2 regions of the Cytobacillus sp. FSL H8-0458 genome follow, and region 1 is predicted to be linked to the other one. Evidence: riboswitches for the same ligand, from Rfam matches in the RefSeq annotation. Region 1 holds a riboswitch; the other holds the start of a gene.
What was found. A riboswitch is a leader RNA that binds a small molecule or an ion and turns the genes downstream of it on or off. The one in region 1 is predicted to bind cyclic di-AMP.

Region 1 (7,716 bases):
TCTATAAAGTCGCCTTTCGAAATAGGGGGTGAACCTATGTGGTGGGTCGTAATTTATATTGCGGGAATTATATTATTTGCTTTGTTTATTGATTGGAGACGCAGGAGAAACAATAATAACCCACTTACCCCAACAAATCCGAACGCAAAGCCAGGAGAAAGTTCAAATTATTTAATGGGAGATAATAAGGACACAGGCGGATTTCAGTAATTACATGTAACTGGAATTTTAAAAAATAATGTGTCAATTTAGGGGGATTTCATGGAGAAAATCTTAGTGAAAACAGGAGTCTATTCATTTATTGTTTCCTTTTTCTTATTGGTCGCCTTTATGAAGCGAATCGAAAGTACAACAGATGTTGATGGTATGACTTCAAGTATTATCACACCATTTCCTGAGTTCTTTTTTGCTATTTTTCGATATTCTGTAATCACTTCAATAATTGCCGTTACCATTGCAATTATTTATTTGTTTTCAATGAGGGAAAATGATTAACAAACGCAGCTGCCAGTCCCGGTGGCTTTTTCTTTTTGAATAAACAGGTCTTATAAAAGGCAATTAGAGATGGATTTAAGGACCAGGGTTTTAAGAAAAACGAAACCTTTACTCAACTCATTCGTCTTAGCATTAAAGTGAAAACGGGGTGGGGAGTGTGTGAGAAAGATCAGGGATGATGATTCATTAGAAGATCGTGATATGTGGCTTGAGATGATAATGGATGAGTACGGTGAACGGCTCACGAAGTTTGCTTATAACTATGTGAAGGACTGGAAGCTCGCGGAAGATATTGTTCAGGATGTCTTCATAACAAGTTACCAAAATTATGACAAAATCGATGAATTGAACTCCTTTAAATCATGGATTTATCGATTAGCTATTAATAGATCAAAGGATGTCCTGAAGAGTCATGCGTTTCGGAAAGTAGTGCTTAATTCGAGTCTGTTTTCTTTATTTTCATCGAAGGAATTGCCTCCGGAAAAGGAGCTGCTGAAGCGCAGCGAGGAAGAATTTCTTTCCTTTTGTGTATTGTCTTTGCCTGTGAAGTACCGGGAAGTTATTACTCTCTATTATTATGCAGAATGTTCGATTGAAGAGATCCAGGGACTAATAGGAGTAAACCAAAATACGATTAAAACGAGATTGAGCAGAGGCAGGATGAAGTTGAAAAAAATGATGGAGAGGCGGGGATATAATGGAGAGCAAGCTTAGTCAGCTGCGGCGGGCAATGGACTCGACAACTCACAAGGGCGAGCACTTTACGGAATTTCAAAAAATGAATATTAGAAAAGCGCTCCATTCCGATAGAAGAGAGAAGCCAAAAAAGCCTCAAAAATTCGTTATATTTACCATATCCACTTTGGCCATCTGCCTCTTAGCTTTCTTAGTTTCAACTGAGACATGGGTCAGGCAGGACCAAAACCAGATACATGGCGGTACGGCTGATGAATGGAACATCCGGCATGAATATAAGGTGAATCAAAAGATAAAATTCAGCATACTACCCGATCCTTATCTGAAAGCAGGATCGCCTTATGGATATATCTTTAATTTCCAGGAGCCTTTTAACACGTATAAAGGAAAAGAGCTTTCCATTTCTGCCTTTCATAAAGAAACTGGCGAAAGATTACAAGTCTTACCTCAGCAAAAAATAATAGATCCTTCTCCCGGGTACCCAAGTTTGCAGCGGTTCACGACGACATTCCCCCTTCCTTACGAAGGCCTGTGGAAGTTTGAAGTGTATCTGGATGGCAAATCCTATGGAGATGTAGTGGTCAGTGTGGCAGAAAAAGCAAAAGATGCCCCTATTACGCTGCCTGAGGATATACCGGATTTTGTTCAAGAGAGCGATTTTGACACTATTGATTGGAAGAGAAAAGCTGTGGAGTTCGGCAGCAGGGGCATAATTGGAAATGAAAACAAGTCCGGTGTGATCGGCGCTGACATGCCCAGTTTAAACGGCCAAAAGTGGATGTGGCATTTATGGGGCGTTGAGAATACAGACTTGACTATCGTTGGCTTTCATAAAGAATCGCAAACAGTTCATCCCATTTTAACAAATGGAATGGGATGGACCATTCGCGCATATGGTCCAAACAACGGGGCGGATGCTCATACACCATCATCTGTTAAGATTCCCAAAAAGGGAGAATGGGCCATTTTGCTTTATGTGGATGGCGAATTATTCGATCAATTGATTTACGATATAAATGAATGATGATGCTTTATGATCTTTTCTTCGCGAAAATTTGCAAGATTATTGGGAGGTCTTATATGAAACCGCGGATTTCAGTTATCACATTAGGTGTAGATGATTTAGAAAGATCCTTACATTTCTATCAAAATGGTCTTGGGTTTCCAACACAGGGCATAGTAGGAAGAGAATTCGAGCATGGTGCTGTGGCATTTTTTGATCTGCAATCTGGATTAAAACTGGCAATTTGGAATCGAAAAGATATCGCTCATGACACCAGTATGAACCAGACAGGAAAAAGCCCAACTGAATTTACGATTGGGCATAATGTTGGGAGTAAAGAAGAGGTAGATATGGTAATGAAACAGGCAGAGAGCGCGGGTGCCGTTATTACGGTTCAAGCTCACGAGACTTTTTGGGGTGGATATTCTGGATATTTTCAAGACCCAGATTGGCACTTATGGGAAGTGGTTTGGAATCCTGCTTGGAAATTTACAGAATAAATTCCAATGCCTTTATCAACCAATAGGTTAAAGAGCTGCCGATCAAGCTTGTTGATCGGCAGCTCTTTTTTATCCAGCCTCTTATTCTGAAAAAGCTTTTGAATAATGGACAACACCAGCAGCATTTTTAAGAGCATTCTCCTTCAATTCCAGAGCCATGAATACTTCGTCAGGCACGTCAAACGGGGCATGAATATTCCAAAGACTGGCTGGCTTAAAGCCGAACTTTGGATAATAATCTTTATGGCCCAGAACGACTACGGAATGATAACCGGCCTCTTTTGCCTTGGTAAATGCAATACGAATCAATTGACTCCCTATGCCTTTCCCTTGATAATCGGGACGAACAGAAAGGGGGGCAAGTGCAAGAGAATCTGCCGCTTTCTCACCATCCTTTATTTTAATTTTAGATAAAAGAATATGTCCCACAACTTCTTTAGCTTGAGTTAACGCCACTAAAGAAAGCTCCGGAATGAAGGCATCTGAATTTCTGAGCCTTTTGACAAGAAAATGTTCTGTTTTGTTGCTGTATTCTTCATTTAAAAAAGCTTCTTTTACCATTTCTTCAGTCGAATCATAGTCTTCAGGTAGTTCTTGCCGAATTAAGATATCCATTTATAGTCTCCTGTTCTTTATATGATGATAAAGCTTCAATATAAATGGCACTTTCTCATGGAGAGAGTGTTACTTCTCCAGCTCTAAACATAAGTTCAACAAACAAAAACCTCCAATTTGGGATGATTTCATTTTATTTAGTTATGCTGGAGCGGTCAACTGTATCAGGTTCCTTGGGAGTAGTCACGCTCATTTATGGCAATTCTTGAACATTCTGTGAATATCGCAAAAATATCACCTGTTTTTAGTACCAGGTATTATATTTATCACTATTCAATCGCCCTCATTCGCTCAATAATGAAGAAGAATAAATTGGCGATGAAATGGGGTAGTTCTTTTGAAATTTCCACAATTAAAAATCGGTCATATGACGCCTGAGTTTCCCATCATGCAGGGTGGAATGGGCGTTGGTATTTCGTTAAGCGGCCTGGCATCAGCTGTTGCGAATGCCGGGGGGATTGGAATTATTTCAGGAACAGGAATCAGCATTGAAGAGTTAAGGCTGCATATACGAAAGGCCAGGGCATCTATCAAGGGTGAGGGCTATATTGGGGTGAATGTTTTATTTGCCATGAATGATTTTGCTGAAAAAATGAAAGCCGCCATAGAGGAAAAGGTGGATTTCATTATTTCAGGTGCAGGAATATCAAGGGATATGTACAATTGGGGCAAAGAATCCGGCACACCGGTCATTTCGATAGTGTCATCTGCAAGGCTGGCTAAAATGTCCGAACGGCTTGGTGCTTCTGCCGTAGTCGTAGAGGGCAATGAGGCAGGAGGACATTTAGGAACCGAAAGACCGTTATTCGATATCTTACCGGAAGTCGTGGAAGCTGTTAAGATTCCTGTTATAGCTGCCGGGGGAATCCTGACAGGAGAAGATATCGCGCATGCCATTCGCGTCGGGGCTTCCGGTGTTCAGATGGGAACCAGATTTGTCGCAAGTCATGAATGTGATGCACCCCTATCCTTTAAGGAAAAATATGTACATGCCAAACAGGAAGATATCGTTATGGTGAAAACCACCGTAGGTTTGGAAGGCCGTGCCATTAAGAATAACTTTACTGAACAAATTTCTGACAATAAAAAGGTGAAAATCAAGAAATGCATCGATTGCCTGAAAAATTGCTCCTACCGCTTTTGCACATTGGATTCTCTTGTCACATCCATGAAGGGGGACTGTGAGAATGGTCTCGTATTTGCGGGTGCAAGAGTCCATGAAATTAACGAGATTTTGCCTGTTCAGACGATCATTCATAACATCAAAAGGGAATATGAAGCTTGTGTTTAATATCATAATGGAGCATTGCTACAAGTTTGGCTGCCAGATAGGCGGCTTTTTTTGATTTTAAGGGGTGTTTAGAGGATGAAGGAATCAATGATATTAATGTAGAATCCTTTAGATGGAATAAAGTGTAAATAATGAATGGCGAAAAAATTTGGAGAATAAGGGTAGAAATTATGAAAAAAAATAGTAATTCATTAATCCTCGTAATCCACGAAATCTATGGAATAAATCAACATATAAAGAGTTTTTGCGATTTATTAACAAAGCAGAATTTTGAAGTGATATGCCCCAATTTATTAGAGCGGGAGATATCTTTTGATTATTCTCAAGAGGAAGCCGCTTATCGTCACTTTATGGAACATGTCGGTTTCGATAGAGCGGCACGTAAAATCAAAGATTTATTATTGGATGTTAAAGATGAATACGAAGCAATATATATCATTGGGTTTAGTATAGGTGCAACTGTTGCCTGGCTGTGCAGCGAGGAAGTATGTGTTGATGGAATAGTTGGATACTACGGTTCAAGGATTAGGGACTATTTAGAGCTCACACCCCGGAGTCCTGCCATGCTTTTTTTTCCGCAAGAAGAGCAGTCTTTTGATGTTGATAAGTTAGTATTGGCTCTAGAGAAAAAGAAAATTAAAGTATATAAATTTGCTGGGAAACATGGATTCAGTGATCCTTATTCCTCCAGGTATGATGAAAAATCAGAACAAGAAGCATTTAGTAAAACGCTGGAATTTTTATTGCATATGTTTGAGAAAGTATGAAGCTTTAGGGTGATTGTTTTCACCTGGGAATTTTAATAAAAGTTTACAAGCCCGATCAATAGTTTTAATACAAAGATGCTAATTTAGATATAGCGGGGATAGCATGTGTGGCTATCATGGCATTTGGCGCAGGTGGAGCCAAGTGCTTTTTTGTTTTATACCGGGAATACTTAACTATTTACAAAAATTATCTTGGGATAATATAATGATTTAGTGTTCTATGCTTAATCTTATTTTAAGAACGGGGGACCCATTATTTACGGCGGAGTTTCCGCACGGGGTGAATCCGAAAGATGGAAGGGCTTACTGTTTCCATAGTCCTAACCCGAAAGCTAACCTCGTCAGCGTTTAAGGAAACATAAGAGAATATGAATCAGAGTGAATTGACGATTGTCGATTTTCTTTTTTTTGAGATCAGCTTTGTTTCCCTTGCCTGCGCAGCATGTTAAAACTAAACAAGAAGGTAGGGTAATTGATGAAAAAATTCAAATTAAGTTTAGCCACTCAGATTTTCATCGGTCTTATTTTAGGGATCGCTGTTGGCGGTATTTTCTATGGAAGTGAAGCGGCGCAAAGTGTCCTGCAGCCGTTTGGCGATCTTTTTATCCGCTTAATTAAAATGATTGTTGTTCCTATTGTACTATCCACGATTATTGTTGCCATTGCTGGTGTAGGTGATTTAAAATCCGTTGGTAAGCTTGGCGGTAAATCATTGACCTATTTTATTGGGATGACATTGGTTGCCATTGTGGTTGGCTTAATTGCCGGGAATGTATTTCAGCCAGGTGCCGGCCTGAATATGGACAGCCTGCAGCAAAGTGATATTTCAAGCTATGTCGAAACCAATAAAGAGCAGGAAGGCAAGTCGGTAGCGGATACTTTCTTGCATATTGTGCCTACTAATCCAGTACAAGCCATGGTTGAAGGCGATATGCTGGCGATTATCTTCTTTGCTGTTGTTTTTGGACTTGGAATCGCAGCAATTGGAGATGTTGGAAAGCCGGTTCTGAGATTTTTCGAAGGTACGGCTAAGGCGATGTTCTATGTAACTAACCTATTTATGAAGTATGCACCGATCGGGGTATTTGCCTTAATTGGTGTCACGATTTCCAAGTATGGTTTTGCCTCACTGATCCCATTAGGCAAGCTGGCGCTCACTGTATATGGTTCCATGATTTTCTTTGTTCTTGTTGTTCTGGGAGTGATGGCCAAAGTGGTCGGGTTCAGCATCTTTAAATTATTGAAGATGATCAAAGAGGAATTAATTTTGGCATTTTCAACAGCAAGCTCGGAAACAGTTCTTCCAAGAATCATGGACAAAATGGAGAAAGCGGGAAGCCCGAAACATATTTCTTCCTTCGTAATTCCAACAGGCTACTCTTTTAACCTGGATGGATCTGTTTTATATCAGGCGATTGCCTCTTTATTTATTGCCCAGATGTTTGGAATCGAATTGAGCATCGGACAGCAAATTACGTTAATGTTAGTACTGATGGTTACATCGAAAGGAATGGCGGGTGTACCTGGCGTATCCTTTGTTGTGCTGCTGGCGACATTCAGCACCATTGGATTGCCTGCAGAAGGGCTTGCCTTTATTGCGGGTATTGACCGTATCCTTGACATGGGACGCACAGCGGTTAACGTGGTGGGGAACTCACTGGCGGCAATTGTTATAGCGAAGTGGGAAGGGCAATTCAACCCTCCAGCAGAAGAAAGATTTGAACAACAAGCTTCATAATAGATTGGGAAACACTAACAAATGTATTCGTTTGTTAGTGTTTTTTTGTAGTGCGGGATAGTTCCGGTTCAGACACAGGAAGGGGAAAATGTCGGGTTTGAGTCCGAAGTTGGTTCAGGTTCAGACACAGGAAGAGGAAAACACCGGATTTGAGTCCGAAGCCAGAGCAGCTTCAAACAAAAAAGGAGAAACCGAAGACCAAAATCCAAAGGGCGGTTATATGAAAAGTAAAATCCGGCTCCAGCTTTTATCAACTAGCTCTTCAGGGTCATAATTATATTATAATGGAGAAAAAAGGAGGTACTCATATGACAAAAGGAAGCAAGGTGCTGTCACCAGGACAGCAGTATGAATTGCTGCAAACATTGAAAGCACGTTTTGAAAAGAATATGTTCAGGCATGAAGGGCTTGAATGGGCGGATGTACAAGCTAAGCTTGAGGCTAATCCTGAGAAACTATGGTCGCTGAATGGAATGGAAGAAACGGGCGGCGAACCGGATGTTGCCGGGTATGACGAAAAGACGGGCGAATACATATTTTTTGATTGTGCAGCAGAAAGTCCTAAGGGCCGCAGAAGTTTTTGCTACGATCGTGAAGCACTGGAGGCAAGG
Region 2 (7,716 bases), 2.5 Mb from region 1:
TATAACAAGATTTATAGCAATGTCCACTATATTTTAAAAGAAAATAGATATAAGCATTATGGGAAAACAATCCTATTTTCGCAAAACTGTAATAAAACCGTCCAGAATTTCGTGACTCTCAGTAAATCCTTTACCTGCATAAAATTCAAGGGCCTCTGTATTCCCATTTGACACATAAATAAAATAATCTTCTACATCTTTAAATTGACTTAACCACTCCATCGACATGTTAAAAAGCACTGACCCAATTCCGTATTGCCGGTAGCCATCTTTAATAAAAAATTGTGATAAGCAGCCAACATTGTCTTTCTCCACTGAGGATAAATCAAAAAAAGTGGCGAAATCATTGGAGTAGGCTTCCTTAGGAGAAACATTGGAATAGACATAGCCCACGACTTCTTTATCGTCCTTAACAATTACAATATAATTATGTATAGCAGATTTTACGGATGGAACCATTCTTGTTTCAAAATTCATGCTGTCAAAACGCTCAGGTGTTATATGTGACTTTGATTTCTGAAAAGCCATCAGCTCATTGCATAAATTCCGGCATAGGCTGATTTCGTCTTCTGTTATCACTTCATAGTTTAGATTCATACCAATTCACCCCTTTAGCTAACATTTTATATTGGAATGCCTATATTCGTCTAAAAAAAGAGGGAATATATTTTTGATAGAGAAATATTTTTTAAACTAATATAAAAAGAGGGACGATCATGATTAAGGAAATCAATATTAAAGACCGAAAAGCGGCAAAGCAGGTTTTAAGCGTACAGCTTCCTGCGTATAAAATTGAGGCTGAAATCATTGGTTATCCTGATTTACCTCCTTTGAAGGATTCTGCAGACGCTTTGCGAATAACCGGAGAGACCTTCTTTGGGTACTTTATTGGTGAAAAATTATGCGGTGTGATTTCCTTTAAAGAGAAGAATGATGTTTTAGATATTCATAGACTGATTGTGCATCCTGAACATTTCAGGAAGGGAATTGCACAAAAGCTGCTGAACTTCATTGAACTGAGACCGATGATTGAAAAGATGGTTGTCACAACCGGCTCCAAGAATACTCCAGCTGTCGCATTTTATGTGAAAAATGGATTCAAAGAGGTTGAAAAAATCAAAATAAACGATTCACTGACAATTACTGCTTTTGAGAAATTATTATGGAAAGCCGTGAAGGTGGAAAGGAACGGCAATAGGAATTTTAAATTAAGAGAAGCTATTGAGATTCTTGAACGTACACCTGATACGCTGGATGCATTACTAAGAGGTTTATCTTCAGAATGGCTGAATGGCAATGAAGGTGAAGGGACGTGGAATGCAGCCGAAGTGGTTGATCATTTGATTGATGGCGAAGAGAAAAATTGGATTCCGCGACTGACCTTTATTTTGCAGAAAGGGGAAAGCAAGCCATTTCCTCCAATTGACCGTTTTGCTCATTTAAGTTTGTCAGGGGATCTGCCTTTTGAAAAAAAGCTTGAAATCTTTAAGACCCTTAGAATGAAAAATTTGGCCACACTGAGGAGTATGCCTGACCTGGAAAATCATTTCGAAAAGAAAGGCCTTCATCCGGCATTTGGTCCAATAAGAGTCAGGGAATTGATTTCCACTTGGACAGTGCATGATCTTACGCATATTTCACAGATTTCAAGAGTATTGGCGAATAGGTACAAGACAGATGTTGGTCCCTGGATTGAGTATTTGAGCATATTAAAAAAGTAAGCACTTTAAAAAATTGTTAAGTATTGTAAAACAGCAGAGTTTTGGGACCAATACCTCATGCTATGGTCAAAGGTGTTCATTTATACTGAGAGTTGATTGTGACTTTTCTGATTATTCGAAGTCCTTTCAAAACATTATGGAGGCGAATGAATGCTGAATCGTAAGAGAAAAAGTCTGCTGTTATCGCTGATTCTATTTGCTGCCATTCTCATTGTAATGCAGCCCATCCAAGATTCAATAACAAAGGCAGCTGCTGGAGATGGGTCCTGGTCATCACCTTATTCGGTTTCTCAGGGAATCAATGCTCAAAATAACGCATCCAAAACTGTTCAAGGCTATGTGGTTGGACAGCCGACTGCAACCAATACGGTTATCACCAGCAGGTTTCCAAATGATTATGCTTTGGCACTGGCGGATAGTCCAACAGAGACCAGCTTGGCTAAGATGATTTATGTTCAAATCCCATCCTCCTTTCGCTCAGCTTTTGGTTTGAAATCGAATCCATCTCTGATGGGAAAGAAAATGAAAGTAACGGGAACGCTGACTGCCTATTTTTCTCATCCGGGGCTTAAGGACGGTACTGCTTTTGAGCAGGATGGCGGCGGAGCAACTGACCCGGAACCCGGACCTGACGGGTATTATGATGCTGCAAATGGTAAAACAGGTGAGGCTTTAAAATCAGCTCTTCATAACATCATCGATGACCACACTGGAGTTTCCTACTCCAATGTATGGGAAGCGCTTCGTGAAACTGACGAAGACCCGGCTAATCCCAATAACGTGATTCTCTTATATACCGGCCGTTCTCAGGGCAAATTCACCAATGGATCCGGGGTCAATGATTGGAATAGGGAGCATGTGTGGGCTAAATCGCACGGAGACTTTGGCACAGCGATGGGTGCGGGAACTGACCTGCATCATTTGCGGCCAACAGATGCTTCTGTAAATAGTTCACGAGGAAACCTCGACTTTGATAATGGGGGATCCCAGCATTCTGAAGCACTTGGAAATTACTATGACTCAGATTCCTGGGAACCAAGGGATGCTGTAAAAGGTGATGTAGCCCGTATGCTGTTTTATATGGCTGTCCGCTATGAAGGAGACAGCGGAGAAGTGGATCTGGAGCTAAACAATGCAGTCAATAACGGTTCTGCTCCTTATCATGGCAGAATGTCTATCCTGCTCGAATGGCATAAGGAAGATCCGGTCGATGATAAAGAACGGAGAAGAAACGAAATCATCTACACTGATTACCAGCATAACCGCAATCCATTTATAGATCATCCTGAGTGGGCATCTGCGATTTGGGAATAAGGTACTATCCGTTTTAGCAAACAATTCAGTTAAAATAACATTTTTTATTCACAGATAAATTACACACAAAAAGCTCAGAGCATATGACTCTGAGCTTTATTTTTTGTATGTGACCTATTCCGATAAAGTACCCAATTAATGCATAATAATTACTCGTTTTTAACGATTTCCTTCCAGTAATACCAGGCTTCAAGGTATCCCTGAAATTCACTTGGATGATGTTTTATACAAGTTGCCATTCTAAGATATAAACCAACTAGTGCCTCTTCATATAAAACAGAAGGATTTATTACCGTTTTAGATTTCAAAAAGGCTGCTGCACTAAGGAGGGTTTCTTTCGTTAGTTCCTCTGGGGATGAACAAAAGGCATAAATTAAATCATATAAAGGTTCGCCAATAACAGGCGTCGGGTCAATTACACCACTTAATTGTCCATTACGAAAAATGAAATTATGTATTCCGCAATCCCCGTGCAGTAAAAATGACTCTTTGCCTTTGCTGTTTTTTTCAGCAAGGTCCAGTACGAGATTATAATGACTATTATCTAATCGTGAATGGAGGATTTTGTTTGCTTCATTGATGTTATCAAATATAAAACTCTGCCAAGACTCTGATGGCTGATCCGCCCAGCCCCAGCCTTTACTGCTGTCAACGGGTCTGTAATGATTTAAAAGCCCTTGCACCAGCGTTTTGAGGGTTTCTTTTTTGTTTTTTCTACCATAATTGGCATTGCCTTCAATGAAGGTATAAAAGATGTACTCGTATAATGGTTCAACGAATAAAAGTTTTGGCAATAAATCAGTCATCTTGTAATCATTAAGGAAATTCGCCTCCGATTTAATAATTTGCGGTTCATTTTTCTTAATGACATACTTTCTATCCTCAAAATGCAGAAGGTACAATTCACTTACCGTACCACCATTTAATTGTTCATGATAAGCTGGCTTTGAATGTAGAATGTTATTGTCCATTAGTTCATGTATTATTTCTTGTATATTCATACTTCTCCCCCTTTCTATGACGCCTTCTTCTGCTTCTCTTTATATTTTAATATAAGTTACCTGTTTCTTGCTGTTTCTCAAAAAAAAATCGAGTATACAACTTTTGCGATTTCATGCTCGATTTCGAATGTTAATTCTATTATTTCTCCACGTTATCTGACCTGCTAACTGTATTACTTTTATATTTCACAAATTATCAATATATTCTGAAATGAAAAAGGGTGTTAAGCGGTTATAATTAAATAAAGGGGAAAGCGTTTTCATTCCTCCTTTCAATTTTAAAAAAGGGGTGCTGAAAATGAACTATTTAGAAATAAAGAAGAAGCTGGAAGCTGCAAAACATGAACTGGAGCTGAAGATGCACGATCAGGCTGCATCAGAGAGTGAAAAGGAAACTCTTCAAAAGAGGGTTGACAACTATGAGTATATGCTCGAATTAACGGATATGAATCACTTTGAAAGAGGGAATATAATCAGTTAGGGAGGCGGTCCTAGGAGCCGCCTCTTTTTTTGTGAAAGGCCATGATAAAAGATAAAGATGATTTTTCTTATTGACAAACAGGGCAGGATTCTTGAAGAAGGTATTTGTAATAGAAAATTGAATAATTACTTACATATAAAGTGAGTTAATTTTAATATAAGGGAGAAATTAAATTGAGCGAACTTAAACTAATAAAGACTTACAAAAACGAGCTTCAAAAATACTCTTTAGAACAGCTAAGTTATAAATCTGAAGAAACGGTCTGGTCAATTGGGCAAATGTATGACCATTTAATCCTTGTTGCTCATGAGTACCTGGATAATGTGGAAAAATGTTCCGAATTATATGATGAACAGCCCCTTGGGAAAACTGAGTTTGGTGTGCATTTATTTAAGATAGGAGGGTTTCCTCCAATAAAAATAAAATTACCGGTTGAACTAAATGCTCCACCTAATAATTCAGATAGCAAGGATGATCTTATCAGCAGAATGGATCAAGTAATACTAAGGCTAAGTCAATGGGAATCGAAAGTGGATAATATAAATCCAAATTATAAAGTAGAGCATGGAGGGTTCGGATGGCTGAATGCAAGGGAATGGTATGATTTAGTTGGTATGCATTTTCGTCATCACTTGCGCCAAAAGGCTGAGTTAGAACAAAGGCTTGTTAAATGAGGGTGTGTAAATTGAGTATAGGATGGTTTTGGCTAGCCTGTCTTCTTATTCAAGTAACAGGTGCGTTAATTCAACTAGGAATGACCAAAAGGACCTTATGAAGAGGTCTTTATCTTATGTTCAAAAAATTAATATCCCTTTAAACAAAGCTTTATGAAAAAAAGATTGACAAGAGATGAACATGGGAGTAATTTATATTTATTAATTTCATAGTAAACCTTTTTGCTGAATCATTTGAGCGGGGGAACCAACTTTGATAAACCTTGTTTATCTTGGGGTGAATCTTAGCATATTAAGGCTAAGAAGGGATACTCTCAATCCCTAATCCGACAGCTAACTCCGTAAGCTAAATCGAGAGAAGGGTTAATGGAAACCATTGGCCATTCTTTATTAAGAGTGGTTTTTTTGTGTTCATTTTTAAAAAGAAGGGAATTTCTTCAATGAAAAAACAGTATGCTGTATTTGGCTTAGGCCGCTTTGGCGGCAGTCTTGTAAAGGAATTTCATGAATTGGGTGTGGAAGTTCTCGCGATTGATGTGGATCAGGAGAAAGTGAATCATTACGCCCAGTTTGTGACATATGCCGTTCAAATCAATGGTATTGATGAAGGTGCCATTAAACAGACGGGAATCAAAAATATTGATCATGCATTTGTTTCATTTGGTGAAAACATTGAGTCCAGCATATTGACATCATTGCTGTTAAAAGAATTGGGAATCCCAAAGGTGTGGGCGAAGGCGCATAATGAGTATCATGCCAGAGTGCTCGAAAAAATTGGTGTTGATCGTGTGATTCATCCGGAGCGGGATATGGCAAAGCGGATTGCCCACCATATTGTTTCAGAAAAGATGATTGATTATATTGAGCTGTCTGAAGATTATAGTATGGTGGAGATTGTGGCGACAAATAAAATTGCCAACAAATCTCTATCTGAATTGAATATACGGGCTAAGTATGGCTGTAATATCGTGGGGATTCAGCGCGGGAAGGAAATAATCGTTACTCCGCCCGCTGAAGAGGTCATTTTAAAGGGAGACGTCCTGATTATAATGGGACACAATAAAGGGATTGGCAGGTTTGAGAGGCATGGAGTATAAGCCAGACCAATATAAGGGGTTAACCTTAGATGTATAAGGAGCATAAAAGAATGAGGAGAATGGGACGATCCTATAAGTGGATAAAAATGAATCCTGCACAAATGCTTTCGGTCGGTTTCTTAATATTAATTGGTATAGGCACACTGCTGCTGATGCTGCCTTTTGCTACGAAAGACAGACATCATTTGTCGTTTATCGATGCCCTTTTTGAGGCGACTTCTGCTGTTTGTGTAACAGGTCTGGTGGTAGTGGATACCCAAACAACATTTACTGTTTTTGGCCAAATTGTACTGATGGTACTCATACAGATTGGCGGCCTTGGATTTATGACTTTTGGAGTCCTCATTGCTATCATGCTTGGAAAGAACATTGGGTTGAAAGGAAGGCTGATGATCCAGGAATCTTTAAATCAGCTTTCGATTGAAGGGATGGTCAGGCTGGTTAAATTCGTTGTCGGCTTTACTTTAATTGCTGAAACTATCGGTGCATTGATATTGGCCATTCGATGGTCGTCCGATTTTGGCTTTCCCCGTTCGTTGTATTATGGCATTTTCCATTCGGTCTCTGCCTTTAATAATGCCGGGTTCGATATAATGGGCCAATTCAGGAGTGTGACTGAATATGCCGGCGATTTTACGGTCATTATGACGCTCAGCACTCTGCTGATAATCGGGGGAATTGGCTATTTTGTTGTACTTGATGTGAAAAGAAACAGGAGCTTGAAGAGACTCTCTTTGCACACAAAATTGGTCCTTATGATGACTCTGGTTCTTAATTTTCTGGGGACAGTGTTTATCTTTGCGCTGGAATTTGATAACCCCGGGACCCTTGCCAATTTGCCTTTAAAAGATAAACTGCTGGGAGCATACTTTCATGGTGTAGTACCGAGAACGGCTGGCTTTAATTCTTTGAATACTGGTGAATTAACACTGGGTTCACAGCTGGTAACAATGCTGCTCATGTTCATTGGAGGTGGATCTGGCGGTACTGCAGGCGGCATTAAAGTCACTACATTTGTCTTGATATTTCTTGCAGTCCGGGCGCTGATAAAGGAAGAAGATGAAGTGAGCCTGATGGGGAGGCGTATTCCGAAGGATCTTATTGTCAGAGCCTTTACAATAACCGTCTATTCAATAGGATTTATTTTCTTTATCTTATTTATTTTATCCATAACTGAAAATGCTCCTTTAAACGTCCTTTTATTTGAAGTAATTTCCGCTTTTGGCACGGTAGGCATGTCGATGGGGCTGACACCTGAATTAAGTGAAACAGGAAAAGTGATAATTGCCTTTATGATGTTTGCAGGCAGAGTAGGGCCGATCACAATCGCTTTTGCACTTGCCCGAAGAAAAGGAAAGGCTAAATACAAATATGCAGAAGAGAAAATTATGATTGGCTAGTGCGGGATAGAGTGTGATACTCTTTCCT

Region 2: linked by a shared signal. The riboswitch ahead of NYE23_RS05345 (potassium channel family protein) and the one ahead of NYE23_RS17735 (cation:dicarboxylate symporter family transporter) in region 1 are both predicted to bind cyclic di-AMP.

What each region holds. Positions count from the first base shown of each region.
Region 1 is NZ_JBBOBR010000001.1:3,580,031-3,587,746, reverse strand. It holds gene NYE23_RS17780 (DUF5316 family protein) at 1-7, shown strand, start outside; gene NYE23_RS17775 (hypothetical protein) at 37-210, shown strand; gene NYE23_RS17770 (hypothetical protein) at 262-495, shown strand; gene NYE23_RS17765 (sigma-70 family RNA polymerase sigma factor) at 655-1,209, shown strand; gene NYE23_RS17760 (hypothetical protein) at 1,193-2,215, shown strand; gene NYE23_RS17755 (VOC family protein) at 2,272-2,694, shown strand; gene NYE23_RS17750 (GNAT family N-acetyltransferase) at 2,776-3,309, opposite strand; gene NYE23_RS17745 (NAD(P)H-dependent flavin oxidoreductase) at 3,647-4,600, shown strand; gene NYE23_RS17740 (dienelactone hydrolase family protein) at 4,732-5,367, shown strand; cyclic di-AMP (ydaO/yuaA leader) riboswitch at 5,579-5,729, shown strand; gene NYE23_RS17735 (cation:dicarboxylate symporter family transporter) at 5,843-7,105, shown strand; gene NYE23_RS17730 (hypothetical protein) at 7,203-7,379, shown strand; gene NYE23_RS17725 (DUF4256 domain-containing protein) at 7,414-7,716, shown strand, end outside.
Region 2 is NZ_JBBOBR010000001.1:1,041,385-1,049,100, forward strand. It holds gene NYE23_RS05310 (GNAT family N-acetyltransferase) at 73-597, opposite strand; partial or broken gene NYE23_RS05315 (GNAT family N-acetyltransferase) at 717-1,145, shown strand; gene NYE23_RS05320 (DinB family protein) at 1,179-1,721, shown strand; gene NYE23_RS05325 (endonuclease) at 1,872-3,035, shown strand; gene NYE23_RS05330 (phosphotransferase) at 3,185-4,036, opposite strand; gene NYE23_RS05335 (DUF3896 family protein) at 4,335-4,517, shown strand; gene NYE23_RS05340 (DinB family protein) at 4,691-5,191, shown strand; cyclic di-AMP (ydaO/yuaA leader) riboswitch at 5,405-5,554, shown strand; gene NYE23_RS05345 (potassium channel family protein) at 5,632-6,288, shown strand; gene NYE23_RS05350 (TrkH family potassium uptake protein) at 6,339-7,688, shown strand.